DNA from 3 places in the Cryobacterium sp. Sr8 genome. Region 2 is predicted to be linked to each of the others. Evidence: riboswitches for the same ligand, from Rfam matches in the RefSeq annotation. Region 2 holds a riboswitch; each other region holds the start of a gene.
The links. A riboswitch is a leader RNA that binds a small molecule or an ion and turns the genes downstream of it on or off. The one in region 2 is predicted to bind thiamine pyrophosphate.
Positions count from the first base shown of each region.

Region 1: another riboswitch for thiamine pyrophosphate. It lies ahead of E3T54_RS08890 (ECF transporter S component); the one in region 2 lies ahead of E3T54_RS05035 (3-oxoacyl-ACP reductase).
Region 3: another riboswitch for thiamine pyrophosphate. It lies ahead of thiC (phosphomethylpyrimidine synthase ThiC); the one in region 2 lies ahead of E3T54_RS05035 (3-oxoacyl-ACP reductase).

Region 1 covers NZ_SOHO01000043.1:78,234-90,738, reverse strand. Annotated here, with positions in the region: gene E3T54_RS08935 (hypothetical protein) at 1-384, opposite strand, end outside; gene E3T54_RS08930 (ATP-dependent Clp protease ATP-binding subunit) at 602-3,127, shown strand; gene E3T54_RS08925 (amino-acid N-acetyltransferase) at 3,270-3,797, shown strand; gene E3T54_RS08920 (hypothetical protein) at 3,861-4,499, shown strand; gene E3T54_RS08915 (dehydrogenase) at 4,588-4,998, shown strand; gene E3T54_RS08910 (diguanylate cyclase) at 5,180-6,766, shown strand; gene radA (DNA repair protein RadA) at 6,763-8,124, opposite strand; gene E3T54_RS08900 (SGNH/GDSL hydrolase family protein) at 8,135-8,941, opposite strand; tRNA gene E3T54_RS08895 (tRNA-Ser) at 9,045-9,134, shown strand; TPP riboswitch at 9,524-9,628, shown strand; gene E3T54_RS08890 (ECF transporter S component) at 9,831-10,382, shown strand; gene E3T54_RS08885 (ATP-binding cassette domain-containing protein) at 10,438-12,505, shown strand, end outside.
Region 2 covers NZ_SOHO01000030.1:112-6,660, forward strand. Annotated here, with positions in the region: partial or broken gene E3T54_RS05020 (IS3 family transposase) at 68-1,304, shown strand; partial or broken gene E3T54_RS05025 (IS3 family transposase) at 1,320-1,507, shown strand; partial or broken gene E3T54_RS05030 (recombinase family protein) at 1,555-1,944, opposite strand; TPP riboswitch at 2,012-2,112, shown strand; gene E3T54_RS05035 (3-oxoacyl-ACP reductase) at 2,169-2,933, shown strand; gene E3T54_RS05040 (LLM class flavin-dependent oxidoreductase) at 2,947-4,263, shown strand; gene E3T54_RS05045 (ABC transporter ATP-binding protein) at 4,260-5,054, opposite strand; gene E3T54_RS05050 (ABC transporter permease) at 5,047-5,859, opposite strand; gene E3T54_RS05055 (ABC transporter substrate-binding protein) at 5,849-6,549, opposite strand, start outside.
Region 3 covers NZ_SOHO01000005.1:887-12,665, reverse strand. Annotated here, with positions in the region: gene E3T54_RS16595 (hypothetical protein) at 45-206, opposite strand; gene E3T54_RS00255 (alkaline phosphatase) at 318-1,937, shown strand; gene thiD (bifunctional hydroxymethylpyrimidine kinase/phosphomethylpyrimidine kinase) at 2,956-3,765, opposite strand; gene thiC (phosphomethylpyrimidine synthase ThiC) at 3,789-5,441, opposite strand; TPP riboswitch at 5,435-5,542, opposite strand; partial or broken gene E3T54_RS00240 (rhodanese-like domain-containing protein) at 5,666-6,190, opposite strand; gene E3T54_RS00235 (hypothetical protein) at 6,333-6,557, opposite strand; gene istB (IS21-like element helper ATPase IstB) at 6,614-7,345, opposite strand; gene istA (IS21 family transposase) at 7,342-8,808, opposite strand; gene E3T54_RS00220 (DUF4158 domain-containing protein) at 9,406-10,152, shown strand; gene E3T54_RS00215 (hypothetical protein) at 11,194-11,779, shown strand, end outside.

The DNA.
Region 1 (12,505 bases), on a different contig from region 2:
GGCGCGGGGCGGAAGGTCGAGCGCCGAGAGCCCGTCGAAGAGGTCGGACGTGACCGTTTCGAAGTCCACCTGTCTTTCGATCGCCACGACGATCTCGTCGACGAGGAATGCCTGAAAGGCGGGGTCTTCGGCGAGCGGGGCGAGGGTCGCCACAAAGCGGGAGGTGTCCGTGACCTCCGCCTTCGTCCAGAACGCGACCACCGCGACGGGCGCGAGCAGGGCCCCCAGCGCAATCAGCAGAATGGCGAAGAACCCGCGAACCCTGCCCCGCGCTCGCGTGCGGGGCCGCGCCGCGAGCGCCCCGGATTCCACCTGTCCCCGGACGCGGGCGTTCTCTGCGGTCAGGCGGGGGATCTCATGCTCGGGGTTCTCGGTGCGATTCATCGCAGCACTCTCGCGCTTGCCCCACGCTTCGTCGCGCCATTATTTGCGTGGGTACGGCTGCTCGCAAGGGCAGACGGGGCCCGCGGCCGACCGTGGCCTCGGCTCCGCGCGAGCGTCATCCGTCACGCCTAGGGCGAACAAGCGCCTGCAACCCAGTTTCGCTGGTTACTCTCGATGTATCGGCGCCACAACTGCCCCTGGCGCCAAGGGAGTAATCATGTTCGAGAGATTCACCGACCGAGCTCGTCGCGTCGTCGTTTTGGCCCAGGAAGAGGCCAAGATGCTCAACCACAATTACATCGGCACCGAGCACATCCTGCTCGGGCTGATCCACGAGGGTGAAGGCGTCGCCGCGAAGGCCCTCGAGAGCCTGGGCATTTCGCTCGACGCCGTGCGCGAGCAGGTGCAGGACATCATCGGCCAGGGCCAGCAGCAGCCGACCGGGCACATCCCGTTCACGCCGCGCGCCAAGAAGGTGCTCGAGCTCAGCCTCCGCGAGGCGCTGCAGCTCGGCCACAACTACATCGGCACCGAGCACATCCTGCTCGGCCTCATCCGCGAGGGCGAAGGCGTTGCCGCCCAGGTGCTGGTCAAACTCGGCGCCGACCTCAACCGGGTGCGCCAGCAGGTCATCCAGCTCCTCTCCGGCTACCAGGGCAAGGAGCAGGTGCAGGTGGGTGCCAACGAGCAGCCGGCCGGCGCCGCGGGCAGCCAGATCCTCGACCAGTTCGGCCGCAACCTCACCCAGTCCGCACGCGACAACAAGCTCGACCCGGTCATCGGACGCGAGAAGGAAATCGAGCGGGTCATGCAGATCCTCTCCCGTCGCACCAAGAACAACCCCGTGCTGATCGGTGAACCCGGCGTCGGCAAGACAGCCGTGGTCGAGGGCCTCGCCCAGGCCATCGTCAAGGGCGATGTCCCGGAGACGCTGAAGGACAAGCAGCTCTACTCGCTCGACCTCGGTTCGCTCATCGCCGGCAGCCGCTACCGCGGTGACTTCGAGGAGCGCCTGAAGAAGGTCACCAAGGAGATCCGCACCCGCGGCGACATCATCGTCTTCATCGACGAGATCCACACCCTCGTCGGTGCGGGAGCCGCCGAGGGCGCGATCGACGCGGCCTCCATCCTCAAGCCGCTGCTCGCCCGCGGTGAGTTGCAGACCATCGGCGCGACCACGCTCGATGAGTACCGCAAGCACTTCGAGAAGGATGCCGCCCTCGAGCGTCGCTTCCAGCCGATCCAGGTCAACGAGCCGTCGTTGCCGCACACGATCAATATCCTCAAGGGGCTGCGCGACCGGTACGAGGCGCACCACAAGGTGTCCATCACCGACGGCGCCCTCGTGGCCGCCGCGAACCTCGCCGACCGCTACGTCTCCGACCGCTTCCTGCCGGACAAGGCCATCGACCTGATCGACGAGGCCGGCGCACGCCTCCGCCTCTCGATCCTGTCGAGCCCGCCCGAGCTGCGCGAATTCGACGAGAAGATCGCCGTGGTCCGTGCCGCCAAGGAAACCGCCATCGAGGAACAGGACTTCGAGAAGGCCGCAAGCCTGCGCGACGAGGAGAAAAACCTCCTCGGCGAGCGTCTGCGCCTCGAGAAGAAGTGGAAGTCGGGCGACGTCAAGACGACCGCGGTCGTCGACGAGGGCCTGATCGCCGAGGTTCTCGCGCAGGCCACCGGCATCCCGGTCTTCAAGCTCACCGAGGAAGAGTCCTCGCGGCTCGTCTTCATGGAGAAGGCCCTGCACCAGCGCGTCATCGGCCAGGAGGAGGCCATCTCGGCCCTCGCCAAGACGATCCGTCGCACCCGCGCCGGCCTGAAGGACCCGAAGCGCCCGAGCGGTTCGTTCATCTTCGCCGGCCCCACCGGCGTCGGCAAGACCGAGCTGGCCAAGGCGCTCGCCGAGTTCCTGTTCGACGACGAGGCCGCCATGATCTCGCTCGACATGAGCGAGTACGGCGAGAAGCACACCGTCTCCCGGCTGTTCGGTGCCCCTCCCGGGTTCGTCGGTTTCGAAGAGGGCGGGCAGCTCACCGAGAAGGTGCGCCGCAAGCCGTTCAGCGTGGTGCTGTTCGACGAGATCGAGAAGGCACACCCGGACATCTTCAACTCGCTCCTCCAGATTCTGGAAGAGGGCCGGCTGACGGATGGCCAGGGTCGCGTCGTCGACTTCAAGAACACCGTGATCATCATGACGACCAACCTCGGCACGAAGGACATCAGCGGCGGACCCGTCGGTTTCCAGCTTGAGGGCGACACCTCGACGGGCTACGACCGGATGGCCGGCAAGGTGAAGGAAGAGCTGAAGAAGAACTTCAAGCCCGAGTTCCTCAACCGCGTCGACGAGATCATCGTCTTCCCTCAGCTGTCCAAGCCGGAACTGCTGCAGATCGTGGACCTGTTCATCAAGCGCCTGAGCGACCGCCTGCTCGACCGCGACATGACCGTCGAGCTCACCCTCCCCGCCAAGGAGCGGCTGATCGAGGTCGGCTTCGACCCCGCGCTCGGCGCCCGGCCGCTGCGCCGCGCGGTGCAGCACGAAATCGAGGACCGCTTGTCGGAGAAAATCCTGCAGGGCGAGCTCAATGCGGGCGACCACGTGCACGTGGACTTCCAGGCCGGCGAGTTCGTCTTCACGACGACTGTGCGCGAGTCGGCCGTCGGGATCGGCGTCAACGCGACCGCCAGCATTGGCACCGGGTCGGGCACACCCGACCTCGCGGTGACCAGCGAGTAGTCCGGCACCCGGGGCAACTCACGGGAAGGGGCCCGGCGGAGCAATCCGCCGGGCCCCTTCGGCTTTCGTCATGAGGGCGGGGGAGCGGAGCGGAATCCGTAGACTGGACGTTCCGGGTGAGAACGACGAGAGAGGGCCGAGCGTGCCAGCGCAGGACCACGCAGTGCAGGGCTACTCGGTGCGCCGGGCGCGCACCAGTGATGTGCCGCGCATCCAGGCGCTCGTCGAGCCGCTCATCCAGGAGGGCATCCTGCTCGGTAAAGACCGGGTCGTCTTCTACGAAGCCGTCCAGGAATTCCGGGTGGCCGAGGACGCCGAGGGGCGCCTCATCGGCTGCGGCGCCCTGCACGTGATGTGGGAGGACCTCGCCGAGGTGCGCACCCTGGCCGTGTCGGCGGACTGGCTCGGCCACGGCGTCGGCCACGCGCTGCTGGACCGCCTCGAGGCGGATGCCCGCGAACTCGGCCTGAGCCGTCTGTTCTGCCTGACCTTCGAGGTGCCGTTCTTCAGCCGGCACGGTTTCGTCGACATGGGCTCCGAGACCGTCGATCCCGCCGTGTACGCCGAACTCGTGCGATCACACGATGAGGGCGTCGCGGAATTCCTCGACCTCGCGCGGGTCAAGCCGAACACGCTCGGCAACACCCGCATGGTCAAGCGTCTGGCCTGAACCATTCCGCCGACACGCACGCCATTACCGGGCAGCGGCGCGCCGGCTCGTTAACCTTGGGGCATGTCGACGACAAAGAACCCCGGTGGTCGCCAGTCCAGCACCGTGTACCGGCGCCGCCGCCTCATGGTGGGGCTGGGCCTGCTGGCCGTGCTCGTCATCATCGTCCTCATCATCGTGAAGCCCGGTTCCAGCCGCGGCGAACCGGTCGACCCCACGCCGCCGGCCGCGTCCGCTTCCGCCCCCGCGACGGATGCCGCGCCGAAGCCGACCCCGGAACCCGCGGTCGCGGGCGCCCCCTGCGTTGCCGCCCATGTGCAGGTCGAAGCGATTACCGATGCGGTCAAGTATGAGCCGGGCAAGTTGCCCCAGCTCTCCCTGAGTGTCACCAACACCGGCGACACCTCCTGCACCATCAACGCCGGAACCTCCAAGCAGGTCTTCACGATCTCGAGCGGCAAGGACGTTTACTGGACATCCACCGACTGCCAGCAGGACTCGGCCGACCAGGCGGTCCTGCTCGAGCCCGGCGACCCGATCAGCTCGACCACGCCTGTCGTCTGGCAGCGTGTGCGCTCGGCGAAGGACACCTGCGACGCGGCCACCCGCGACGCGGCGCCGGCCGGTGGTGCGTCGTACCACCTGCGGGTCAGCGTCGACGGAATCGAATCCGAGACGCCGAAGCAGTTCCTGCTGTACTGAGGTCCGTGCCGCTGCACCGAGCGATCGTTCGCTCACGGCAGGTGCTTTCGCTTGGACCTGCAGCGGCGCCGGCTGGTTGAATGGATTGGTGACCGAACCCACTCCTCCCACCCGCTCCGAGCCCCTCGCCGCGGCCCTCGCCGCGCAGGACGTCGTCGCCGTGGCCTACGCCCTGCGCAACGACGTGATCATCGTTCCGCAACTCGTCGTCAACGGTCGGGCCGAGCAGGTTCGGGTCTTCGGCCGCGAAGGCTCGGACAAGCGGATGCTGCTGCTCTTCTCGTCGACCGAGAACTACGCCCGGATGCTGCCGGACGACCCCGACCCTCGGGTCATGGTCGGCGACGCGCAGTGGCTGCGCGAGTTCCTCACCGTGCACGAGCAGACGCTTGAAATGGTGTTCTTCGACATCGCCGGTCCGCATGTGATGCAGGCCGCCCCGGCGGACCTGATGCGGGCGCTCGGACCGCTCCCCGCGGAAGGCGAGGGCGGGGAATAATCGCCCCCACGGGTGGGGACCGCGTTGGGTCTGTACCCACTAGGCTGACTTTCGATAGCGTCGAACCTCTCTCTGAGAGGGTCTCGGTCTGCGGAATCTGCGCCGGGGTCACGTACCTGTCTGAGAGTGGGCCGCAGTGGTGGGGACCGGGGACGATCCTGTCGACGCTCGTCTCGCGAGCGTGGAACGCCAGTTCTGGATCGACCGGGACGTTGCGCTGCACGCCGCGGAGGAGTGGCTCGGGCAACTCGGCGACGGAGAGCACGGGGCGACCTCTCGTCGCCTGCGCGTTCTGATCGCGGCCGTGCGAATCCACCGCACGGATCCCAGCCCGAGCGCCATCGATGTGCAACAGATTCTGGGCTGGGCCGAACAGCATGGCGAAGTCGCCCTGCAGTCCCGCTGCCACGACGTCCTCGGTTCGGTTTTCGAGATGGTTGGCGACCGGGCGTTGGCGCTGGAGCACGCCGTCGCCGCGAACGACCTCCTCGCCGAGTCGGAGATTCCGCTGATGCGAGCGGCCGCCCGAAAATGCCTCGCCGACGCGCTCGGGTCGGCGGGCTCCCTGGATGAGGCCAGGAGGCGATATGACGATGCGCTGAAACTCGTCATCGACGACCCGGAAACCAACATCCGGTACATCATCCTCAACAACCTGGCCTACACGGAACACCTGGCCCACAACAACGTCGAGGCACTCGCCACGGTCGAACGCCTGGTTGGCCTCTCGGAGCTGAGCGACCGCCAAATCGGGATGTCCGCGCGCGACACCATCGCCCGGGTGTACATGGCCGCCGGCCGGCTCCCCGAGGCGGAGACGATGCTGATCCCGGCCCTGGACGCGGCGTTCAGCGATGCGCACCCGGACAGCTCGGCGGCGGCCCTGGTGGCCCTGACGCAGCTTTACCGCACGCAGGGGCGCCTGGACCAGGCACAGGTCGTCATCGACCGGTGCCGCGACCTCGCCCAGCGCAACGGCCTGATTCGGTGGACGACGGAGGCGGCGCGCGAGCAGGCCGAGGTCTACGCGGCGCAGGAGAATTACCGGGCGGCCTTCGAGGCCTATCGGACCTATCACGAGCAGTCCGTTGCGCTCGGCGCCAGCGAGAATGAGGCCAAGGGTCGCATTCTCGAGGCCATGTTCCAGACGGCGGAATCGCGCCGAGAAAGCGAGCGCTATCGGGAACTGGCCGAACGCGATCCCCTCACCGGCCTGCACAACCGGAGGTTCGTCGACGAGCACCTCGGCGGAGCCCTGCTGCAGCTGCGGGAGGGCGGGCCGTCCCTCGCGATCGCGATGATCGACCTGGACCATTTCAAACGCGTCAACGACACGCTCTCCCACGGGGTCGGCGACGAGGTGCTGCGAACACTCGGCCGCCTCCTGGCCGAAGCCGTGGAGCCCGTCGCCGGCGGCATCGCGGCACGCCTGGGCGGGGAGGAGTTCCTGTTGATCCTCCCCGAGACCGACGCGGCGAGGGCCTACAAACTCTCCGAGGACCTGTGTCGCACGATCGCGACCTATGATTGGCCGCCGATCACGCACGGCCTCCCGGTGACGGCCAGCATCGGCGTCGCCCTGGCGCCGGCCGACGGCGAGCAGAACTCCGACTTGCTGCGCACCGCCGACCTGCGACTGTATGTGGCCAAGCGCAATGGGCGCAATCGCGTCGTGCACTCGGCAGCCATTTCGAGCTTCATCGGGGATGAAAGCGCGGCCGTCCCCGAGGCTGTGCCGCTCGGATCCCTGGTGGCGGCGTCGGTCTAGAAGGCCCGGTCGAGCTCGGCCTCGCGGTCGGGCACGCCGGTTGCCAGCGCCTGGCCGACGGCGGTGGCGATCGAGCCGCTGGCGACGTCGATGCGGGTCGTGAAGCCCAGCCGCACGCCCTCGCCGGCGCGCTGCGTCGCCGCGGAGACGGCGCGGATCTCGCCGGCCAGGCTGATCTCCCCGAACGCGGCCACGGTGTGCGAGATCGGACGGTCCTTCACCGCCGACGCGATGGCCAGGGCGATCGCCAGGTCGGCGGCAGGCTCGGTGAGACGGATGCCGCCGACCGTCGACACGTAGACATCCATTCCGCCCAGTTGCAGGCCGGCGCGTTTCTCGAGCACGGCCAGGAGCATGGCCACCCGTGAGGGGTCGACGCCGTTCGTCACCCGCCGAGGGTTCGGAGCCTGGCTCGCCACGACGAGGGCCTGCACCTGGACGGGCATCGCCCGACGACCCTCGAGGGCGACCGTCACGCAGGTGCCGGAGACCGGATCGGTGCCTCGGCTGAGGAAGAGCCCGCTCGGGTCGGGCACCTCGGCGATCCCGTCGCCGGTCATCTCGAAGCAGCCCACTTCGTCGGTGGGCCCGAACCGGTTCTTGAGGGCGCGCACGAATCGCAGCGCGCTCGGCCGATCGCCCTCGAACTGGCAGACCACGTCGACCAGGTGTTCGAGCAGCCGCGGCCCCGCGATCGAGCCGTCCTTGGTCACATGGCCCACGAGCAGGATGGGCAGGTTGCGGTCCTTGGCCACGCGAATGAGGGTGGATGCCACCTCCCGCACCTGGCTGGGCATGCCCGCGAGGCCGTCGGAGAGCGAACTGGCGACCGTCTGCACCGAGTCGACGATGACGAGGTCGGGCTTCACCGCGTCGATCTGGCCGAGGATGGTGGCGAGGTCGGTCTCGGCGGCGATGTACAGCTCGGGCTGGAGCGCGCCGGTGCGTTCGGCCCGGAGGCGCACCTGGCTCACGGACTCCTCGGCGCTCACGTAGAGCACGCGGGACTTGGCGGCCGCCGCCTTCGACGCGACCTCGAGCAGGAGCGTGGACTTGCCGACGCCGGGCTCACCGCTCAGCAGGATCACCGAGCCGGGAACGATGCCGCCGCCGAGCACCCGGTCGAATTCGTTGATGCCGGTGGGCCAGTGCGCGACCGAGGTCGTGTCGACGTGCGTGATGGGCCGGGCGATGCCGTCGCCGGTTACCGTCGTCGGCTTGACGGAGCGGCCGATCCCGGCCTTCTCTGCGGCGTCGAGAACGGTGCCCCACTGCTGGCACTCGCCGCAGCGACCCGCCCATTTCGGGGTGGTCCAGCCGCACTCTGTGCAGCGGAAAGTCGAGAGGGGCTTGGCCATGCCAGCGAGCCTAGCCGGGGCCACCGACGCCGGGTTGCGCGTCGGCGCTGGCCTGGGGAATCCGACGCGCGATGTCGGCGCTGAGTTCGGGCAGGAACGCTTCGGCCCAGACCCGGTAGCCGCGGTCGTTGGGGTGGAAGAAGTCGTTTGCGAACTGGGTGGCGACGCTCCGCAGGCCCTGCCGTTTGGTCGTCGTGTGCAGCGGAACGACGCTCAGCCCGAACTCCGCCGCCACGCCGCGCAGGATGCCGTTGGCCACGGCCACCTTGCGCTCGTTGTGGGGCAGGTGGAAGCACGGCAGGTCGGCGACGATCGCATGGGCGGGGAGGGCTGAGAAGATCTGCCGGATCCCGGTCTCGAAGAGCGTGGCATCCCACAGCGCGATGTCGTTTGCTCCGATGGCGATCGTGACAACGTCGGGGTCGAGTTTCACGAAGCGCGGCAGCTGGTCGCGCACGGCCAGGTGCACGGTGGCGCCGGACACGCTGAGGTTGATCACCCGCACGGTGCGCTCGGTGCTCAGGCGGATGTGATCGGCCAGGATCCCGACGTACCCCCGGTTGGGCTTGCTCGCGCCGATGCCCTGCGCCGCGCTGTCACCGATGGCGACGTAGAGCAGCTCGCCCTTCTCCTTGGCGTGATCCCTCCACCACTGCGAGTGGATCGGCAGGGTCTCGTTCAGCACTGCCGCGTTCTCGGCCAGCCGGAGGCGGAACTTCTTGTAGTTGAACGTGGCGGCAGCACCGATTCCTGCCGCCGCAGCCACGGTGCCGGCGGTCAGGACGAGGGAGCGGAGTCGCTGGTTCAGGGATATCACCCGCCGAGAATACAACCCTGCTCTGGGCATCCGCTGATTGGCGGCTGGGCGCGTGCTCGCGCGGATTCGCGCCGGGACGTCCGACTCAACTACAATCGACCCCGGTACCGTGTCCGAGCGGCCGAAGGTGCAACTCTCGAAAAGTTGTGTGGGGGAGACTCCACCGTGGGTTCAAATCCCACCGGTACCGCCACGGGGTTGTTCCTGCAACTGGCTGATTCTGTTCCGGGAACTCGTCCCAAAACGAATGGCCTCCGAGGTTTCGGAGGCCATTCGTCGTTCCGGATACGGGGAGCGGATGATCTTCAAGCTTGTCCGCTGGCCCGCGTAAATTCCGCACCTTTTGCAGAACCGGGCTATAGCTTCAGCGGCCAGGGCTATCTCAGCCGGCTGAGGCCGGTCCGGCATCATCCCAGCCGGGGCTGTCCAGCGTCTCGCGGTTTGCCGGTGGACTTCCCCGCACGAGGTTGCTCGTTTTTCTGCGTACATCGACCACCGAGGGTGCGGCTGACTCGGGCACGTCACATAGTGAAATGCGCCGCACGGCCGGTCCCGTCGCGCGAGTGCCCATGTAACATCATCGGTGAACGACAGGGGAGCGCTTCACTGCGCTGAGAGTGCGGGAAGCCGCAGACCCTCGAACCTGCTCCGGTTAGCACCGGCGAAGGGAGTCGGGAAATCTCACGTGCCTTCGTGCCGTGCCCCGCCGGGCTTGCCCGGGCGAGCGCGGCCTGAGGGAACGTCCCCGCGGAATCCACGGGAACAGGAACAACATGACTACGCAAGACACGACGTTCGGGACGCATCGTCGCCCGGTGCACCCAAGAGCACCATACTCGCCTCCGGCCGGCTGACCGCCTGGCGCGGGGTCGACCTGATCACCGCCGCCATGCTCGCCGTGGCGTTCGGTGTCGCCTTCTGGGGATTCGACACGTTCGTCTACCCGCTGCTCAGCGTCGTGACCGTCGGCTTTCCCCCGGCGGGTGAGCTCTCGCTCGGCGTCTGGCTGATCCCTGCCGTCGTCGGCGGACTGGTCATCCGGCGCCCAGGCGCCGCGCTCTTCACCGAGCTCGTCGCGGCCAATGTCGAGCTATTGCTGGGCAACGGGTGGGGAGTCGCCGTGCTCCTGTCCGGACTGCTGCAGGGCCTCGGCGTCGAGCTGGTGCTCGCCCTGGTTCGCTGGCGGCGCTTTGGCGCCGCAACGGCCGTGCTCGGCGGCGTCGCCGCCGCGATCCTGGAAATCGTCGGCTACGAATGGTGGGCGTACACGGCCGATTACTCCCCGGCATGGAAGCTCGCCTACCTCGCCTGCGGTGTCGCGTCCGGCGCCCTGATCGCGGGCCTCGGCGGCCTGGCACTCGTGCGGGCGCTCGCCCGCTCCGGTGCCCTCAATGCCTTCCCTGCCGGCCAGGAATTCCGTGAGTCCCGCGCGACCCGCTGACCGGCCCGCGCCCGCCGCTCCGCCGCACCGCCCGCCGCGCGCGCGCGGAGCGCGGGTGGAGGTGCACGAGCTGACCTGGCGCCCGTTCGGGCGTGCAACGCCGGTCCTGCACGACGTGACCCTGCAGATCGAGGAGGGGCAGCGCATCCTGCTGGCCGGACCGAGCGGCTCCGGTAAGTCGACCCTGCTGCGCGCGCTGGCCGGCGTGCTCACCACGACGGATGCCGGCGACCTCGCCGGATCGATCGGCGTCGACGGCCGGGACCCGCACCTGCATGGCGCCCCGGCCGGGCTGCTCGTGCAGGACCCGGCGGACGCGATGGTCGCCCCTCGAGTGGGACGCGAGGTGGCCTTCTGCCCGGAGAACGCCGGCCTGCCCCTGGAGCAGATCTGGACCGCGGTGCAGCAGGCGCTGGACGCGGTCGGGTTCCCCTATGGCCCGGACCATCCGGTGGACGCGGTGTCCGGCGGCGAGGCGCAACGCCTCGCGCTCGCCGGCGTGCTCGCACTGGGCCCCCGGCTCGTGCTGCTCGACGAACCCACCTCGATGCTCGACCGCTCGGCCGCGGACACGGTGCGCGCGGCGATCTGGGTGGCGGGCCGCGCCTCGGGCGCCACGATGGTGCTGGTCGAACACCACCTCGACCCCTGGCTCGACGAGGTCGACCGGGTGATCATCCTGGACGCCGACGGACGAATCAGCGCAGACGGCACCGTTGCGGAGACGCTGCTGGAGCGCGGCGCGGCGCCGGCATTGCAGGGTGTCTGGGCTCCGGGCCTCCCGGCCCCTGTTCCCCGCGGGTTGCCTCCGGAGTTGTGCCTTCCGGCTTTGCCGGGCGGGCCGGTCGGTTCGGTTGTGATCCGGGCGGATGCCGTCGGCGTGGTCCGCCGTCCGCGCGCCGGGCTTGCGTCGCCCGGGGGCCAGGCCGTGCCTGCCTCGGTGCAGGCGCTCTCGCGCGTCGACGCCAGCGTTCGTTCCGGCGAGGTCCTGGCAATCGTCGGCGTCAGCGGAGCAGGCAAGTCGACGCTCACTGCGCTGCTGGCCGGCCTCGAGCTGCCCACCTCCGGGACGGTGAGCGCGGGACGGGAGCTGGCCGCCGGCGTCGGCCCGCACCCGGCCCGGTGGTCGTCCACGGACCTCGCACGTCGTGTCGGCTGGGTGCCGCAACATGCCGAACTCGCCGTGGTCGCCCGCACGGTCCTGAATGATGTGCTGAGCACGAGCCGGGCGCTCGGCCTGGACGAAAAGGCGTCCGCGCAGCGAGCCGACGGCCTGATCGAGGCGCTCGGCCTGTCGGCGCTGCGGGACGCCGACCCGCACGAGCTCTCCGGTGGCGAGCTCCGGCGGCTTGCGCTCGCCGGAGCGCTCGCCCACGGGCCGTCGGTGCTGGTGCTCGACGAGCCGACGGTCGGGCAGGACCGTGACACCTGGGCTGCCGTGACCGGGCTGATCCTGTCCGCCCGGGCCGCCGGCGTCGCCGTCGTCGTCGCCACCCACGATCCTCTGCTCATCGCACTGGCCGACCGAAGGATCCACCTCGAGCACGGCAGGGGGGCGTTGACGGATGCCGCGGCGACGCCGGTCGGGGCATCCGCCGTGGCCGAGGGCAGCGGCGACGCGCACACACCGGCACCTGTGCCCCGCCGCCGGCCCCGCCCCACCGGCCTCGCGAGACGCTGTGGGCCGTTGTCGCTGCTCGGGTCATCCCTGTTGCTGATCGTCGGCGGGCTGGCCATCACCGATGTCCGTGTGGCCGCGGCGTGCGTCGCGGTCGAGTTGCTCCTGGCTCCGCTGGTCTTCGGCTGGGCTCGTCCGTCCGTCCGGCTGATCCCCGGGTTGCTCGCCGTCGCATCCGTGGGGTTCTCGAATTGGCTGCTCAGCACGGGACAGGACCCGCTGGCGGGCGTCACGGCCGGCCTGCGGGTGGCCTTCTTCGTGCTGCCCGGAGTTCTGCTCGCGGGCTCCGCGGATCCGTTCGCGCTCGGTGACCACCTCGCCCAGCGACTCCGGCTGCCCGCGCGACCCGTTGTCGCGGCCGTCGCCGCGCTGCAACGCTTCGAGGGCCTGGGCCGGCAGTGGGACCAGCTGCGCCGCATCCGGCGGGTGCGGGGACTGGACGCCG
Region 2 (6,549 bases):
ACCTGCCGCGGAGATCTCGGACAGTGGGCCCTCTTAAAATGAGGGACTACTGAAAGTAGAGACCAGCATGACCGCATCACGTCGGAAATTTACCCAAGAGTTCAAGGACGAGCTGTGCCGCGAGGTGATCAACACCTCCAAACCGATCAAGGACGTCGCCACCGCATACGGCGTCGGCCCCGAGACTCTCCGCAACTGGCTGATCAAATACCGCGAGGCCAACGGCGGCACGGAGACGGATCTGACGGTGTCGGAACGGGCCCGGCTGAAGGAGCTCGAGCGTGAAGTTCAAGAGCTGCGAGCGGAGACCGCTTTCTTGAAAAAAGCGAGTGCTTACTTCGCCCGGGAGCAGCGGTAGTGAGCAAGTACGAATTCATCGATTCCCAAAAAGCTGAGCCCGCCAATCTGAATTCGGTGGTGAAAATGTGCCGGTGGCTGGCCGTCTCGACGTCCGGCTTCTATCACTGGGCCACACGTCCGCAATCGGCCACCGCGGCCCGCCGGGAGGCGCTGATAGCAAGGGTCCAGTACTTCTTCGAGGAGTCCGAGGGCACCTACGGGTATCGGCGCATCCACGCCGATCTCGCCGAGGAACAAACCGAGTGCTCTCCCGAGTTGGTGCGGCAGATCATGCGCCAAGTAGGCGTGGTGGCCTGTCAGCCGCGCCCGTTCCGCATCACCACCGAGGCTGACGCAGAGGCCGCCGCGAGCATGCCCGACCTCGTCAAGCGGGACTTCACCGCCGACCGGCCCGGGGTGAAGTTCGTCGGCGACATCACCTACATCCACACGTGGCAGGGCTTCATCTACCTGGCCACCGTCATCGACTGCTACTCAAAGAAAGTCGTCGGCTGGTCCATCGCCGATCACATGCGCACCGAACTCGTCGCCGACGCGCTCAAGAACGCCGCCGCGACGACCCAGATCGAGCCTGACGCGATCTGGCACTCCGATCGGTTGAACCTGCCCAATACACGTCGATCAAGTTCACCGAGACGGTCGCTCTCGAGGGCCTCGTGGCCTCAATCGGGACCATCGGCGACGCCTACGACAACGCTGCCGCCGAGACCGTCATGGGGCTCTACAAGAACGAGGCCGTCGCGAACAACTCACCCTTCATCACCGGCCCGCTGAAAACCCTCGCTCACGTCGAGGAACTCACCTTCGACTGGGTCGACTGGTACAACAATCGGCGCCTCCACAGCTCCCTCGGCAACATGCCGCCCGAGGAATACGAACGCAACTACTACGCTGAAATAACCGGCCCGTTAAGAGACGGAGCCGCCAACAAAACGGCGGCATGAAACCCGGGACGGTTCACCGTCGCCTCCCTGCTCTCGGATCTGGAAGTGGCCAAGTCGCATTCCCGGCCCCGGGTGAGTAACGACAACCCCCCTACTCGGAGGCGTGGTTTAAGACCTTGAAGTTCGCCCCAGTGTTCCCGGAGCGCTTCAGCACCAACCTCGACCCGAGAATCCTTGCCACCCGCGACGCGGCCTGGATCAACAAGCCAGCCGAAGCATAAGAAGAAGAGCCGAAACTACCCGCCTAAACTCACGCTGGCCTCATCCACCTTGAAATTCCGCCCCCCGTCGGGGAAACGTGGCGATACAGTGTCTGCCGGGTGATCCCAAGCTCCTTACTAAGGGCGCCGACCTCCGTTTCTTTCTGCCCCATAGCGGCCATGGCCGGGCGGATTTTAGCCGGCGTCATCTTGAACGGGCGCCCGCCGGTCCTCCCCCGTTCCCGCGCCGCGGCGAGCCCGGCGACGGTGCGTTCAGAGATGAGTGCTCGCTCGAACTCGGCCAGGGCTGCGAAGATACCAAAGACGAGCTTCCCGGATGCTGTCGTGGTGTCGATCGCGGCGCCCTCGCCGGTGAGCACCTTGAGGCCGATGCCTCGGTCGGTGAGGTCGTGGACGGTGTTGACCAGGTGGCGAAGGTCTCAGCAGTTGATGAGTTCAGGCTCGGGACGCGAATTCGCCGGTACCAGGCGGTTGCGTATAATCGTTTCCAGCGACACGGGGTGCTGACTGTATGACGGTCGGCTGAGATGACACCCGTTGAACCTGATCTAGTTCGAACTAGCGAAGGGATGTCACGGAGAATTACGTGCACCGCATTGGGGCCGGATCTCGTCCTTTCGCCTTACCCAAGGTGAAGAAAATCATGCAAATAGCAGAACAGATTGTCCTGGTCACCGGCGGCGCACGCGGCCTGGGCGCCAGCATCGTGCACGCTTTCGCGACTCAGGGCGCCCGGGTGGTCATCAACTATCGCCACAGCGCCGCGGCGGCAGAAACCTTGGCCGCCAGCTTCGGGCCTGAGCACGCTTTTGCCGTACGGGCCGACGTCACCGACCCGGTCCAGGTCGCGGCAATATTCACGCAGGCTCAGGCACATTTTGGCTCCCCTGTGACAACGGTGGTCAATAACGCGTTGGCTGATTTCCGTTTCAACGGCGATGCCCGCTCCGGCGCTGCCGACATCGGCTGGGACGAGTTTGAGGCGCAGTTCTCTGGCAGTGTCCGCGGTGCCCTGAACACGACCCAGCAGGCGCTGGCAGGCATGCGCGAGGCCGGGTTCGGCCGCGTCATCAACATCGGCACCAACCTGTTCCAAAACCCGGTGGTGCCCTACCACGACTACACTGCCGCCAAGGCCGCCCTGCTCTCCCTGACCCGCACTCTCGCCTCAGAGCTTGGCCCGCACAACATCGCCGTGAACATGGTCTCTGGCGGGCTGCTGCGCACCACGGATGCCAGCGCGGCCACCCCCGAGGACGTGTTCGACTTCATCGCCGCGTCCACCCCTCTGCGCAGGGTGACAACCCCGGCCGAATTTGCGGATGCGGTACTTTTTTTCGCCTCCCCCTGGGCGCGGTCGGTAACCGGGCAGAACCTGATAGTCGACGGCGGCCTGGTGATGAACTAGGGCCGCGCCGGTCATGGCAGCCCCGCGCCAGCTCCACTTCAATGCGTTCCTCATGGGTTGCGGCCACCATGGCGCCGCTTGGCGGCGGCCGCAGTCGCCCATCGAGCAGTTGGGAGACATCAGTTTCTACGAACGGCTCGCCCGAAGCGCTGAACGTGGCCTCTTTGACGCGGTGTTCTTCGCCGACGGGCACGCCGTCGGCGATGTGAGTACCGGCCCGCGATGGTTTCTTGAGCCGCTGACGGCGATGGCCGCGATGGCGCGGGCGACGAGCCGGATCGGGCTGGTCAGCACCGTTTCGGCGACCTTTTACACGCCTTTCCACGCGGCGCGCATGCTTGCATCGTTGGATCACATCAGTAAGGGGCGCATTGGCTGGAACGTGGTCACTTCCATGTTTGACGCCGAAGCCCGCAACCATGGAATGAATGTGCTGCCCTCCCACGATCAGCGCTATAGCCGGGCGGCCGAGTTCATCGAGGCGGCGCTGAAATTGTGGGATTCGTGGGAGGACGATGCTCTGGTCTTGGACCGCGGAGGTCTCTATGTTGACCCGGCCCGGGTGCGGCCGATCGGCCACTCCGGTGAGCACTTCCGGGTGGACGGCCCGCTGACGGTGCCGCGCCCGCCGCAAGGTCGACCGGTTCTGTTTCAGGCCGGCGCCTCCGTCCCTGGCCGGGAGCTGGCCGCCCGTTATGCCGAAGGTATCTATGCGGTGGCATATGACCTCGCCAGCGGGCAGGAGTACTACCAGGATGTGAAACGGCGCATTGCCGTAGCCAAACGCGATCCGGATACGGTGTTGATCATGCCCGGCCTCGTCACTTATGTGGGGTCCACACAGGCGCAGGCGCGTGCGAAGCAAGCGGAGGTCGACGCCCTCCTGCCGACCGAGCAGTCGCTCGCGCAGCTGGGAACGTTCGTGCAACAGGATTGCAGCAATTGGGATTTGGATGTGCCGGTGCCGCCGCTGCCGCCGCTGGCCGGCTTCACCGGGCCGCAGGGCCGGTATGCGACCATCCTACGAATTATCGAGGCTGAGCAGCCCACGGTAAGGCAGTTGCTGGGCCGGCTCGCCGCCGGCGGTGGGCATTGCACCATGGTCGGAACGCCGGAGCAGATCGCCGACCAAATCGAGTTGTGGTTTCGTTCCGGTGCCGCGGACGGCTTCAATGTGATGCCGCCGCTGCTGCCGGAATCATTGGATGAGTTCGTGGACCGGGTGATCCCTGTGTTACAACGGCGCGGTCTGTTCCGCACCCGCTATACCGCGGATACCTTACGTGGGCACCTGGGGCTGGAACGACCCACGATCGGCGCTGCGGTTTAGGGTCCTCTGGGCGAGAGGGTTTCCTCGTGCAGGGTCGCCAGGAGCGTGCGTTCGTATCCGGCGAACTCTGCCGAGGTGGTCATCGACAGCTCGCGCGGCCGGGGCAGGTCGATGGTCAGGTTCAGCCGCACGGATGCCGGCCGCGCGCTGAGGACGACCACCCGGTCGGCGAGGTAAATCGCCTCACGGATGTCGTGGGTGATCAGCACCGCAGTCCAGGCGTTCTGGGACCACACCCCCTGCAACCAGGACTGCATGTCGGTGCGGGTGAGGGAGTCCAGGGCCCCGAACGGCTCGTCCAGCAACAGGACATCTCTGCCCTGCACCACGGTGCGCAGCAAGGCCGCGCGCTGGCGCATGCCTCCGGAGAGTTCGAAAGGATGTGCATCTTCAAAACCGGACAGGCCGAAGGCCGCAAAGAGACTGGCCGCCCGTGCTCGGGCGGTCTTCTTGGTTTCCCCCGCAACCTCGAGGCCGAGGGATGTGTTCTCCAGAATGCTGCGCCACGGGAACAACAAATCCTTCTGCGGCATGTATGCGAAGTGTTCGTGTTGACCGGTGACGACATCCCCGTCGACTAAGACCTCGCCGGAACTGGCCGTCTCCAGGCCGGCCATGATGTTGAACATGGTGCTCTTGCCGCATCCGCTCGGACCGATCACGGCAACGAATTCGCCCGGCCGCGCCGAGAAGGCGATGTCGTCGAGGACCGGCCGTACCTGCCCGTGGCCGAGCGGAAACGACTTACCTATTCCGCGCAGTTCGATCTTCGGGGGAGTCGCCTCAGCCATGCCAGCTCCTGCGTTCCTTCGAATGCCAAGGGATGATCGCCCGTTCGGCGACGTAGGTCAACAGGAACAGGCACACGCTCACGAACGCGGTCACCGCAACGGCAGCCAACACAAGATCGGTGCGAAACGAGTTCTTCATCACCGCCATATAAATGCCCAGGCCTCGCTCGGCGCCGACGTACTCGGCAAAAATGGCACCGGTGACGGCGTAGGCGATTCCGATTCGAAGGGCCGTGAAGAACGAGGGAAGCGCCGACGGAAGACGCACGTACACGAACTGCTTCCACCGGTTAGCCCCCATGCTGCGCAGCAGATTGATCGCGTCCCGATCGGTGCGGTTGAAGCCGTCAATCAGTCCGACCGTGACCGGAAAGAATGTCACCAGGGCGATGACGATGACTTTGGGCAGCATTCCGAATCCGAACCAGATGATCATCAGCGGCGCGATCGCAATGATGGGTATAGCTTGGGATGCCACCAGCAGTGGCACCAGTGCTCGCCGCAGCCATGGCGAAAAATCGATCAGGATTGCCAGCGTCCAAGCGACGGTCAGGGAGACGGCGAAGCCGAGAAACGTCTCCTGCAGGGTGGGGAGCGTATTGTCCCAGATCGTGGTGCGGGCCTCCCAGCCCTGCTGAAGAATGCGCTGCGGGGAGGGCAGGATCGCCGGCTGCACTCCGCCTGCCGTCACCGCCACCTGCCAGGTGATCACGAGCGCGGTGAGGATCGCGGCGGGAGGCGCTAGCGCCGAGAGTGCAGTCGTGCGGGGCGCTGTAGCCCGCTTCACGGTGATGCTATTTTTCACTGAGGTAGTGCTCAGTGAACAGTGTCGACGTGTCCAGCGGCGCTGTGAGCGGTTTGCCGTCTTCGTCGGCCAAGAGGCCGGCACGGTAGAGGGAATCGGCCAGCTGCTGCCAGGTGTCTGCCGTTTGAGTGCCTACTTTACCGTTGGCGTCTTTGAGGTAGGAAGCGCTCAGTTTTTCCTGGCTTTGGTACACGAGTTCCGTGTTTTCGAAGGCACCGGGGTTGGCGTCGATCAAAATCTTCGCCGCGGCATCTGGATGGTCGGCGGCGTATTGGTACCCCTTTTGCAGGGCCTGGACGAACTGAGCAGTGGCGGCAGGGTACTTGGCCGTCCAGTCCCGGTTTGCCTCGACGATCACCGAGTATTGGTCCGGTAGGCCATAGTCGTGCAGAGCGAAGAACTTCATCGGGGTGCCGCGAAGAGCGGCGTCGATGCCCTCCCAGGTGGTGAATGCCGAGGTGAAGTCAACTTTGCCGGCATAGAGGGCCTCATAGGCGGAGGTGCCCAGCGTGATTTTCCTAAACTCGCCCGTTCCACCGTCGTTCTTGATGACATCCGCAGCCTCGGTGGGGAAAGTTGCGCTGGGGTCTGCCATGCCGAGGGTCTTGCCGTCGAGGTCCTTGGGGCTGCGAATGTCGTCGCGGCTGGCCAGGACCCCGATCGCCGTAGCGTCGTGCTGCAGCACCGACA
Region 3 (11,779 bases), on a different contig from region 2:
AAAGTTCGCTCCCGGTCACGCTCACCCTTCACCATGCCGATGCGTCACAGCCGCCGGCGGTCGTTGTGGTCAGTTCGAACCAGCACGGGCAGCTGCCCGCCGTTCTCGTTGACCCAGTTGACCACAATGGGCGGGTTGTGTCGGGGATGTGGCTCGGGGACGCCCTCGGCGACCGAGCCGATGGAACGTCCTACCTTCAACTGCATCCACAATTCCGCTGACGCTTCGTGGCGAGATGTTGCCGCAGGGCGCCTTGTTTGCCTCAACGTTCATGCTGGAGTCACTGGGGGTTTGAGTAGCGCGGCAAGGGTGGAACGATGACAGATTTCAGCCGCCGCTCCATGTTCACCGTTGCCATTGCCGCTGCCGGTCTCGCCGTCGCCGCACCTGGTGCCGCCCGGGCCGCCCAGGCTGCCCGTCCCGCGGCCATCCCCCTGGTTCGGAACCGTTTGACCTTGCCCAGCGGGATATCCACGGGCGACGTGACCACCGATTCCGGAGTCCTTTGGTCCCGCGGGTCCGGACAGGGTCTGCTGGTCGCTACCCTGCGCGCGGTAGACGACGGCGGGTCTCCGCTGGGCGGCGGCCGTGCCTTTGAGCGCGTCTTACGAGGCAGTCTTGCCAGTGAAGCCACCGATTTTACGTCCAGAATCAACTCTCGGAACCTTCCGTCGGGAACGCGTTTTGCCCTCAGCCTCCAGTTTGAGGATGTGGACGGGAACCTCGGTGAGGCTGCGCAGGGCTCCTTCAGCACGGCACCGGGCCAGGGCCGGCGCGGCAGCGGTTCCGCCCCGCGGGGCCAGAGCTTTGTCTGGACTGGCGACACCGCCGGCCAGGGGTGGGGCATCAATGAGGAGATCGGTGGCATGCGTGGTTACGCCGCGATGCACGCTACACGACCGGACTTTTTCATTCACTCGGGGGACACCATCTACGCAGACGGTCCCATCCAGGCCCAGGTGACCGAACGGGACGGGAAGCTGTGGCGGAACATCGTCACCGAGGAGGTGTCCAAGGTGGCCGAGACGCTGAAGGAGTACCGGGGGCGGCACCGCTACAACCATCTGGACGCCAATCTCCGGGCCATGTACGCGGAGGTTCCGGTGATCGCCCAATGGGATGACCATGAGACGCATAACAACTGGTACGCCGGCCAGATCCTGACCGATGCCCGCTACACCGAGCGGCGCGTTGATGTTCTGGCTGCCCGCGCCCGCCAGGCTTGGCAGGAGAACCAGCCCATTGCCCAGCTGACCGACGGCAGCACCGGGTTTGAACCGGCGCGCATTTACCGCAAGATCTCCCGGGGACCACAGCTGGACATCTTCTGCCTGGATATGCGCACCTTCAAGGACCCCAACACCGATGGCAAGGAAGCCCAGCAGACCAACATTCTCGGCCAGGAACAGGTCGACTGGCTCATCCGGGAGGTGAAGCAGTCCACGGCCACCTGGAAGGTGATCGCGGCGGACCTGCCGCTTGGCCTCATAGTTCCGGACGGCCCGGTGAACCAGGAGTCTCTGGCCAACCGGGACAACGGTGCTCCGCTGGGCAAGGAGCTGGAGATTGCGGGCGTGCTTTCCGCCTTCAAACGCCACCGGGTGAGGAACGTCGTTTGGCTCACCGCGGATGTCCACTATTGCGCGGCGCACCACTATTCGCCGGAACGGGCGGTCTTCCAGGACTTCGACCCGTTCTGGGAGTTCGTGGCTGGGCCTATCAACGCCGGCAGCTTCGGTCCCAACCAGATGGATGGAACCTTTGGTCCCAGCGTGGAGTTTTCCCAGGCCGGCAGCTACGCCAACGAGTCACCTCGCAGCGGCGAGAACCAGTACTTCGGCCACGTGGATCTTAGTGAAGAGGACGTGATTTCTGTGAGTTTGCGCAACGCCAACGGTGCGGTGGTCTGGAGTAAGGAACTCCATCCCGAGCGCTAATCCCAGCGGACTCGGCAGCGATGCTGCCGGTAGCGGTGGTCACGACGGCGCTCCTGGAAGTCGTGCGGCATCGTCATCGCCTACCTTAACAAGGTCGGGCTGGTGGCGCGCGAGCGCTTCGCCTGCCCCATGATCGTGTAATTCCACCACCGCTAGCCACTGCCGCCCCAAAGTGGTCACAAAACCCTTGACGGCTTCATCCCGCCGGAGTGTATTGGTGTCTCCTGTGCAACCGGGGGCGACGTGGGCGAAGACGACATGGGCAAAGATGGGCCGGACCGCTGTGATCTCGGTATAGCCGAACTCTCCCCCACAGAATGGTGGGTATGCGATCGGATGATCGCCAACGGGGATCCGTCGGCTAGTCCCGGTGCGGGGAGTCCGCGCGCTCGGCGATCTTGAGTCGGCGGCTATCCGTTGGCGGCAAAGGAGCGAGCGGCCGCGATGACTGTCTGGCCGATTTCGTCCAGCGGCTCGACACGCAAAAGAGCTGCGGGGTACCTGTCGCCCAGTTCCCGGTTCATTCCTTGGAACCACGCTTAGATCATCTTGGCACTCTCACGCTGAATCAGGATGCCGGTCACGTGGTACGCCGTGCGGAGCCGTTGCACGACGTCGGCACCGGGCGCGCGGGCGCCACCACTGACGATCCCACAACAGCGCGTGATCGCATCAGGAACTTGCTGGTTGAGCACGGAGCACGGCCGAGGACGAACAACTCACCGATCGGGGTCAGAGCCGAACGCTAGGCCGATCTCGCAATCCCACGGATATTGTCTGCAGGTTCAGCCGGTCGCCAACGGGCAGCGCGAGCCGTTTCGGAACGGGGTTTCGAACGGACTGACTCCTGGGGAAATAGCTAAGGCCCACGGCAATCGCGGTGGGCGCTCGTTCCACAAAGCAATGCCACCGCAAGTCGACTCGAACGGTGTGCTCTGATGAGGTGGGCGTCTTACCTGCACCGATCGCGCGGGTCAGAACGAACCGTCTCGGACTCATGCCGCCAGAGCGGGCCCGGTCAGGCGCCTCGGGGCCACAGCGCATGCAAGTGGTGCACCGGACCGTGGCCGTGGCCGACGTCGAGGGCATCCGCGGCGAGCAGGGCGCCTGTCAGGTAGTCCTTCGCATCCGTCACCGCGCCAGCCCAATCCGGGCGTTGGGGACGCAGCGCCGCGATTGCCGCCGAGAGTGTGCAGCCCGTGCCGTGCGTGTTCCGGGTCGGCACGCGCGGAGCACGAAGCCGGGTGATCGTCCCGTCCAGTAGGAGGAGATCCACGCTCTCGGCGCCGCCGAGGTGACCGCCCGTGATGAGCACGCCAGGGCACAGCCGATGGAGCCGCTCCAGCTGGCCGAGCGCCTCCTCCTCGCTGACTGCTGCCTCGTCCTCGCCAAGCAGGGCGGCGGCCTCTGCCAGGTTCGGCGTGACGAGGTCGACGACAGGCAGGAGCTCCTCTCTCAGCGCGGCCAGCGCGTCGCCAGCGAGCAACTGGTCTCCGCTCGTAGCGACCATGACCGGGTCGAGCACAATGAAGGCCGGCCGATGTCGCAGGAGCGTGGCCGCGACCGCCGCGACGATGCCGGCCGTGCCCAGCATGCCGATCTTGACCGCATCGATGCGAACGTCGTCGAAAAGCGTGTCGAGTTGTGCGGTGACAAAGGCCGGGGGAAGGTGGTGGCTCGCTGCCACCCCCTGGGTGTCCTGGGCGACCACCGCGCTGATGACACTCGCGCCGTACACGCCCAGGGCCGAGAACGTCTTCAGATCCGCCTGGCTGCCGGCACCGCCACTGGGGTCGGTGCCGGCGATGCTCAGGACGTTGAAGATCATCGGCGGGGCAGTTGGAGCGATGCTCAGATCGCCCTGATCGGCAGGTACACCGAGCTGCCCATGCGGGCGAATTCCGCGGATTTGTCGGCCATCCCCGCCTCGATCGCCTCCAGGCTGGAGAGCCCATTCTCTTCCGCGTACGCCCGGACATCGGCGGAGATGCGCATGGAGCAGAATTTCGGCCCGCACATGGAGCAGAAGTGGGCGGTCTTCGCGGGCTCTGCCGGCAGCGTCTCGTCATGGAAGCTGCGGGCGGTGTCGGGGTCCAGGGATAGCGCGAATTGGTCATTCCAGCGGAATTCGAACCGTGCCTTGCTGAGGGCGTCGTCGCGTTCCTGGGCCCGCGGATGCTGTTTGGCCAGGTCCGCGGAGTGAGCCGCGATCTTGTAGGTGATGACTCCCGTTTTCACATCGTCACGGTTGGGCAGCCCCAGGTGTTCCTTCGGCGTGACGTAGCAGAGCATCGCCGTCCCGGCCTGGGCGATGATGGCCGCGCCGATGGCGGAGGTGATGTGGTCGTAGGCGGGCGCGATGTCGGTTGCCAGCGGGCCGAGCGTGTAGAAGGGGGCCTCCTCACAGAGCTCTTCCTCCAGCCTCACGTTCTCCACGATCTTGTGCATCGGCACATGCCCGGGACCCTCGATCATGACCTGCACGCCATGCGACTTCGCGATCCTGGTCAGTTCCCCGAGAGTGCGCAGCTCGGCGAACTGGGCCTCGTCGTTGGCGTCGGCGATGGAGCCGGGGCGGAGCCCGTCACCGAGGGAGAATGTGACGTCATAGCGCCGCAGGATCTCGCACAGGTCGACGAAGTGGGTGTAGAGGAAACTCTCCTCGTGGTGGGCCAGGCACCAGGCGGCCATGATCGACCCGCCGCGCGACACGATTCCGGTGACCCGCTTGGCCGTCAGCGGCACGTAGCGCAGGAGCACTCCGGCGTGGACCGTCATGTAGTCGACGCCCTGCTCGCATTGCTCGATCACGGTGTCGCGGTAGATTTCCCAGGTCAGCTTGGCCGGGTCGCCGTTGACCTTCTCGACCGCCTGGTACAGGGGTACGGTGCCTACGGGGATGGGGGAGTTGCGCATAATCCATTCCCGGGTCAGGTGAATGTCTTTGCCCGTTGACAGGTCCATCAGCGTGTCGGCGCCCCAGCGGGCGGCCCACACCATCTTTTCGACTTCTTCGGCGATTGACGAGGTGACTGCGGAGTTGCCGATGTTTGCGTTGATCTTCACGGCGAACGCCTTGCCGATGATCATGGGCTCGCTCTCGGGGTGCTTGTGGTTCGCCGGGATGACCGCCCGGCCGCGGGCGACCTCGTCCCGCACAAGTTCCGCAGGCAACCCTTCCCGGGCGGCGATGTACGCCATCTCGGGCGTGATGATTCCGGCCCGGGCCCAGACCAGCTGCGTGGCGGCGCCGTCGATGGGCTCCGGTCGCTCCCACTCGTCCCGCATCTTCGGCAATCCGGCATCCAGATCGATTTCGGTGCCCTCGTCGGTGTAGGGGCCCGAGGTGTCGTACAGGTCGAAGTGCTCGTCGTTGCTCAGGTTCACCCGCCGGACCGGTACGGTCATCCCCGGGAATCCGGGTACCAACTCGTACCTTTTCGTGCTTCCCCAGATGGCTCCAGTGGTCACTGTGGACACAGTTGTAGCGTCGTTTGTTCGCATTCTGCAGATCTCCCTACGCCGGCATTACCCGGACAGGTTCAACGGTCGACGGCCCTGGCCGTCCTCTCAGCTCGCTGGTGCGAGCTCCCGTGGTTAGTGGTTGAACCATCAACCCTACCGGTCGATTCCGCCTGGCGCATCGGCAGGCCAGCCCCCATGACCTTTCCCCACGCCAGCAGGCCGCCCTGCAGGTGTGTCGTCCGTGCGTAGCCCCGCCGCTGCAGCTCGGCCAGCGTGTCATGCGAACGGCTCCCGGCCTGGCAGTACAGGACGATGTCCCGATTCCGGGAAAGTTCGCCGAGCGCTTCGCCCGACAGGATGCGACCCTGCGCAACCAGCCGGGATCCGTGAATGTGGCCAAGCGCATATTCCGCCGCTTCCCTGACGTCGATCAGGTCGAAGTCCTGGTGACCGGCGTCCCGGGCTGCCAGGCGGTCGCGCAATTCCCGAACGGTGATGGCGCGGGCGTCGCCCGCCTCGTCTCGCGGGGCAACCCCGCAGAGTCGTTCGTAGTCGACCAGTTCGGTGATCGGGTTGCGGGCGGGGTCTCTGGCAATCGTGATCTCCCGCCAGGACGAGGCCAGCGCGTTGAACAGCAGTACGCGTCCCAGCAGTGTCCGTCCGGCTCCGGTGATCAGTTTGACCGCATCCGCCGCCATCACCCCGCCGATGGCGGCGCAGAGCAGGCCCAGGACGCCGCCTTCCGAGCAGGAGAGGGCCGATCCGGCTGAGGGGGCCTCGGGGTACAGGTCTCGGTAGCTCGGCCCGTGTTTCTCCCAGAAGACACTGACCTGCCCGTCGAAGCGTGTGTTTTGTCAACTTGAAGCCGGCCATTTGAGCGATAAGAAACCTGCCAGTGTGGCGTGGTTTCCGGCCAGTTGAGCACGGTGGTCAGAACGTCCGGTTTCCGGGTTCGTTTTCGTCGCCGTCATCGGCGGGGGCGTCGGTGTTTCCGTTGCTCCATCCCGCTTCGGGATCGAGGAAGTCGGCAGGCCATGGGGCTGGTCGTCCGTTGTCGTCCCACCAGCCCGTGTCGGCGCCGTTTGTGAGGATGTTCAGGTCGTCTTCGAGGGTGCACCCGAAGGGGTGCGAGGGCCGCGTTTCTGCATCGTTCATGGATGATTCCTTCTGCTGTCGATGTGTTTTAGTCATGGCTGGCGCGGTTACGGGGGCTATTTCATGAGGGCGTGTTTGACCCGGTAGGACTCGCCACGGAACTGCAGGAGCCGGCCGTGGTGAACGATGCGGTCGATGACGGCAGCGGCCATGTTGTCGTCGCCGAACACCGTTCCCCATCGGGAGAACTCGAGGTTCGTGGTGATGATCAGGCTTCGTTTTTCATAGCCGTCGGCGATGACGTGGAACAGGAGCCTGGCGCCCTCGGTATCGATCGGTAGATATCCCAGTTCGTCGATGGCCACGAGCTTGTTCTTCGCGATGGATGCCAGCTCTCGGTCGAGGCGGCCTTCGTCTTTGGCGCGGCGCAGCTGCATGACTAACGAGGACGTGGTGAAGAAGCGTGCTGGGATCCCTTCGCGGCAGGCGGCGGCTACCAGCGCGGTCGCGAGGTGTGTTTTGCCGGTGCCGACGTCGCCGTAGAGGACGAGGTCTTCGGCCTGGTTGATGAACTCCAGCGAGGTCAGCGCGTCACGGCCGTAGTCTTCGGGAAACTTGACGTTGGAGTAGTCAAACCCGCTCAGCGACTTCAACGCCGGCAAACGTGCCGCGGTCAGCAGTCGTTGGCGGCGTGATTCCTGCCGGGATTCGTGCTCGGCCAGGAGCATTCCGTGGAGGTATTCGCGTTGTTTCGGGGTGCCTTTCTCGGCCCATTCCGCCAGCACCGTGCCGGTCAATGATGACTGCCGGCCGGTCTCGATGATGTCGTGGACGGTGACCAGGCTCATGCGATTTCTCCGGTCATAGTGTTCACGGTGGTGAAGATGTCATAGACGCTCAAATCCACGTTCTCTACCGTCGGCGTGGTGCCGTCAGCGAGCCGGCGGGCGAGCATGCCCAACGCGGCCATGTCCGGGGCATCTCCGCGCTGGATCAGCAGGTCGGCGGCGCGGATCGCAGCGTCGAAACCGGCCGATCCCGACGCGGCGTCCACGGCGTTCAGGAGCCGGCGCCGGTTGGTGGCCGTGGCCATATCAAGCCAGTCCCGCACGGGCTCTGAGACCAGGGCCCGTAACGGGGAATGACCCCAGGCTCCGGGCTTGGTCACCAGCAACGGCAGCAGCGACGCGGGTTCGAAGATCGTCTCGGTCTGGCGGCCGAAGGCCCGCGGGAACGAGCGGACGGGCGTGGCCTGCTCATCGAGAATCTCGACCACATCGTGCCGCAACCCCACCGTGAGAGTGCGACTGTGGAAGGCGGACCCGGCCGCGTAGGGGTTCCCGTCAATGAGGAGGTTCCCGGTCTTATCGGCGGTGCGGGTCTCGTAACGCACCGGGTCGAACCCGACCCCCGGCAACGCCAGGCTGGCGGCGACGTCCTGGGTGAAGAGCTCGCCCACCGGCAGGCCCTTGCGATAGTGCACGGCCGCAGCCAACGCCAGGCACCGCGCCAACAGCACCTCGTTGAGGCCCTGCAGGGTGGCCGCTTCCGGCTCGGGGACCATCAGGTTGCGCCGGAGGAACCCGACCGCGTTTTCCACGTTGCCCTTCTCATGACCCGAGTACGGGTTGCAGTACCTGGACTCGGACCGGTAGTGCAGCTTGAACGCGCCGAACAGTTTGGTCTCGGCGACCTTGGTCCCCACTCGTCGCCCAATCCCGGTGGCGTTGTCAAAGACCAGGTGCCGGGGCGCGGCGCCGATGTGGTCGAACACGGTGCGCAGCCCGTGGCAGACACACTCCGCTGTTTCTCCCCGGTAGGCCTGCACGAAGCGCATGTTCGAGAACGGGAACGTGACCACGAAGATATGCAAAACCTGCCGGATCCCCGCGATGACGGCCTCAGCCTGACCGAAATCGACCTGCGCGGTGCCAGCTGGCCAAACAAGTTCCGTGAAGCCCTCGCCGGCCCGACGGTGCTGAACGTTCCACTTCCTCACGAAGCGTTGCACCGGCGAATAACTTCCGATGAAACCTTCCTCGGCGACGAGACGATCAAAGACCCGCTTGGCCGTGTGGCGTTGCTTACGCGGCCGACGCTGGTCCTCGCCCAACCACAATTCAATGGTGTCTTCGAAGCCGGTCAAGACCGAGCCCGCAGGCCGGGCCACGGGCACCGTGGGCTTCGGCGAGTAGTCCTGTTGCCCGATGTACTTCGTCACCGCGTCGCGGCTGACCCCCAACCGGCGGGCGATTTCACCGCCCGCGATTCCTTGGGAATCGAGAGTTCTGATATTTTCTTGCACGGACATGGGTACCGTCATCTGCTTTCTAGTTCCTTCCGGCGCGACCGCTTGGCAGTAGCTACGCCGTAAGGAACCTATCTGGGGGTGGCGGGCCCATGTCTCCAACGCACGGGAGAAGGGCCGCGGCCACCGGTGATCTCTGTCTCTGCGGATTCCCCAAAACCAACGTCTTGACGGGGCATCGCCTGGCCTGATTCTTAGCGCTCTTTCGGCAGGAAACCGGCCACTAACTTGGCAGGATTCCAGCGCCGAAACGGCCTACAAAGAGTTGATCACACACAGCCACCCGCACGTTGACCCGACCGCTGGTCAGCATCTGCAGGTTGCGGGTACGGCGGATTAGGGGGAGGACTCCCGTTCCGGCGCGGACTCGTCCAAAATATCTGCGCGTCGTGTGACCATGAATTCTGAGATGCGGCGACGATCCATCGCAGTCACGGGGTCTGAGGAGGATCGGTACGGAAATTCACGGTAAGGGATCCGGTGGCTGTTGAATTGGTGCCATGGTGGTCGATTTCCTAAGTGATGAGCAGGCCGCCGGGTTCGGCCGATTCCCTGATGAGGTGTCGCAGGAAGACCTGGAACGCTTCTGCTGGTTGGACGATGGCCGATCTGTCGGTAGCCGGCCGCCGCCGGGGGATGCACAACCGCCTGGGATTCGCTGTGCAGCTGGCTACGGTGCGGGTCGTGGGTCGGTTCCTGACGGATCCGTTGGATGTTCCCTGGCCGGTGGTCGAGTCCTTGGCCGGACAGCTGGGCATGGCGGATGCCTCCGTCCTCAAGCTCTACGCGCAGCGGGGACAGACCGGTTACGAGCATGCAGCGGAGATCTCCGCCGTCTACGGGTACGTTGACTTCGCCGATCCGGCCAGGCACGAGGAACTGAAGCTGTTCCTGTCGGCCCGGGCGTGGACGTCGGCGGAGGGGCCGGTGCGCCTGTTTGAACGGGCGGCGGTCTGGCTGCGCGAGCGGAAGGTCCTTCTTCCGGGCGTCTCCACATTGACGCGCCTGGTCTCAGAGGTCCGTGCCGGCGCGAATGACCGGCTCTATGCCGTGCTGATTGACGCGGCCGGGCCCTCCCTGATCCAGGAGTTGGAGGGCCTGCTTCGCGTCGCGGACGGCTCGAGGCTGACCGCGTGGGAACGGCTGCGGACGGGGCCCTCAAGGGAGCTGCTGCGGCAGCTGGACCGGCTGGCACGCCTGCGGGCCCTGGGCGCGGGGACCGTTGACGTGGAAACGATACCCGCGGGCCGGATGAACGCCCTGGCCCGCTACGGGCTGGCAGGCAAGGCATCGGCGCTTCAGGGGCTATCGGGCCAACGCCGGGGCGCGACCCTGCTCGGGGTCTGAGTAGTAATGGAACGGAAACGTGCGCTAAGGGGTGGGCGTACGGGTGAGGTAGCCGTAGATCGTTGATCGGGGGACGTTGAGCGTTTTCCGTCCGAGGAGAATATGGCCGCAGAGGTGCCCTCAGGCAGGGTCGGGGTGGACGGCGAGCGGGGCCGTTTCTCAGGCTTCGGCGTTTCGATCGGTTACCGTGGAGGATGTTCTTTCGGCGGGTCAATTCGCTTTGCTGATGGCAGCAACGGAGGTGATATGACGCGGGATGGCACTGCACGCCGCACGGCTGCACCCGGGAGACTGTCACCTGTCGTTGCGTTACTCGCCTTGGCTGTGATGCTTGTTGGTATTTTCGCCACTCTTTCCCAGGCCACCGGGCATGACATGCACGCCACGGTTCCGTCGTCTTCCGCGGCGGCCAGTTCACTCGAGGAGGCTGCGGGTCTGCCGGCCGTGGCGGTGGTGGCTCCCGCGGCCGTGTTGATGTCTTCAGGCGCGCATGACGGCTCGTTGGATTGTGGTTTGCTCGCGCTGGCGTGTGTGCTATTCCTTACCCTCGTTGCCTTGGTCGTTGTGGCTCGGCGGATAGCTGTGTATCGACAACATCTCGATGCCGGTGGCGTCTCGCTCGGCCTAAAGCGCGCAGTCGTTTTGCCGATTCATCGGCCCAGCCTCACTCTTCTTTCCATCTGTCGCGTTTAGACCGAGTTGCCGCTCTGGTGCCAGACCTGGCGTCGGAGCTCCGCCTTGCCCACGGCCATCCGGTCTCCTAACGCGTGACGACGAGCTCACGAGGCGTCTCTCTTCGCTAGATTCACCCCGCCGCACAGCGCCATGTGGGCGCTGTCGGTGCCGCTCATTGGCATCATGGCCCTTTAGCAGATGCGCCACGAGCGAGACAGACGCGAGTGGCGCGCGTATAGACGGGTGTTGAATCCGTTTGAACACACTCGCGGGCTCGGGGCGGATCCCTCACATGAAACGCCTATGCGGCCACTCACCACGGCCTGTGGCGTACAAAAACTATTCCAGAAAAGAAAGCGCACCACTATGAAGAAGAATCAACCTAAACTCCGGCACGTCGTCCCAAACTACGCGGTATACATGGGACTTTTCATTGGCACCGGATTCCTTTCAGGCTCAATTGTGCACTTTCCGATAGATCCAGTGCGATTCTCAATAATTGGATTTATCGGAGCGGCGGTATTTGTTGCCTCGTCGACAATCAACGAAATCACCATGCAGGAACGGAAGCTGTCTCCTGCCGAAATATTCAAACTCATTGCATTTTCGATCGTGCTTGCACTAGGCGTAGGTATGATCAGCGGCGGCGTTCAGCACTTTGATGAGGTGCCGGAATACGCGAGCATACTCATCCCGCTAGGCGTACTACTCTCGCTAGTCGGTTATGTACTTCAACATGGAATTGACCTCCATAAAGTACAGACCTTCAAGCTCGGATTCGCAACGGTTATCGTGGTGGCAATCCTCGGCGTTTCACTGAATGCATATGCACAAACGTTCACGCAGAGTGAGGACGGCCACGGCGAGGAATCGTCTGAAACGCACGAGATGGCGCCAACCGATTCAGGAGCACCATCAGCTCCCGAAGTGTCGCCTGACGGACACAGCCACT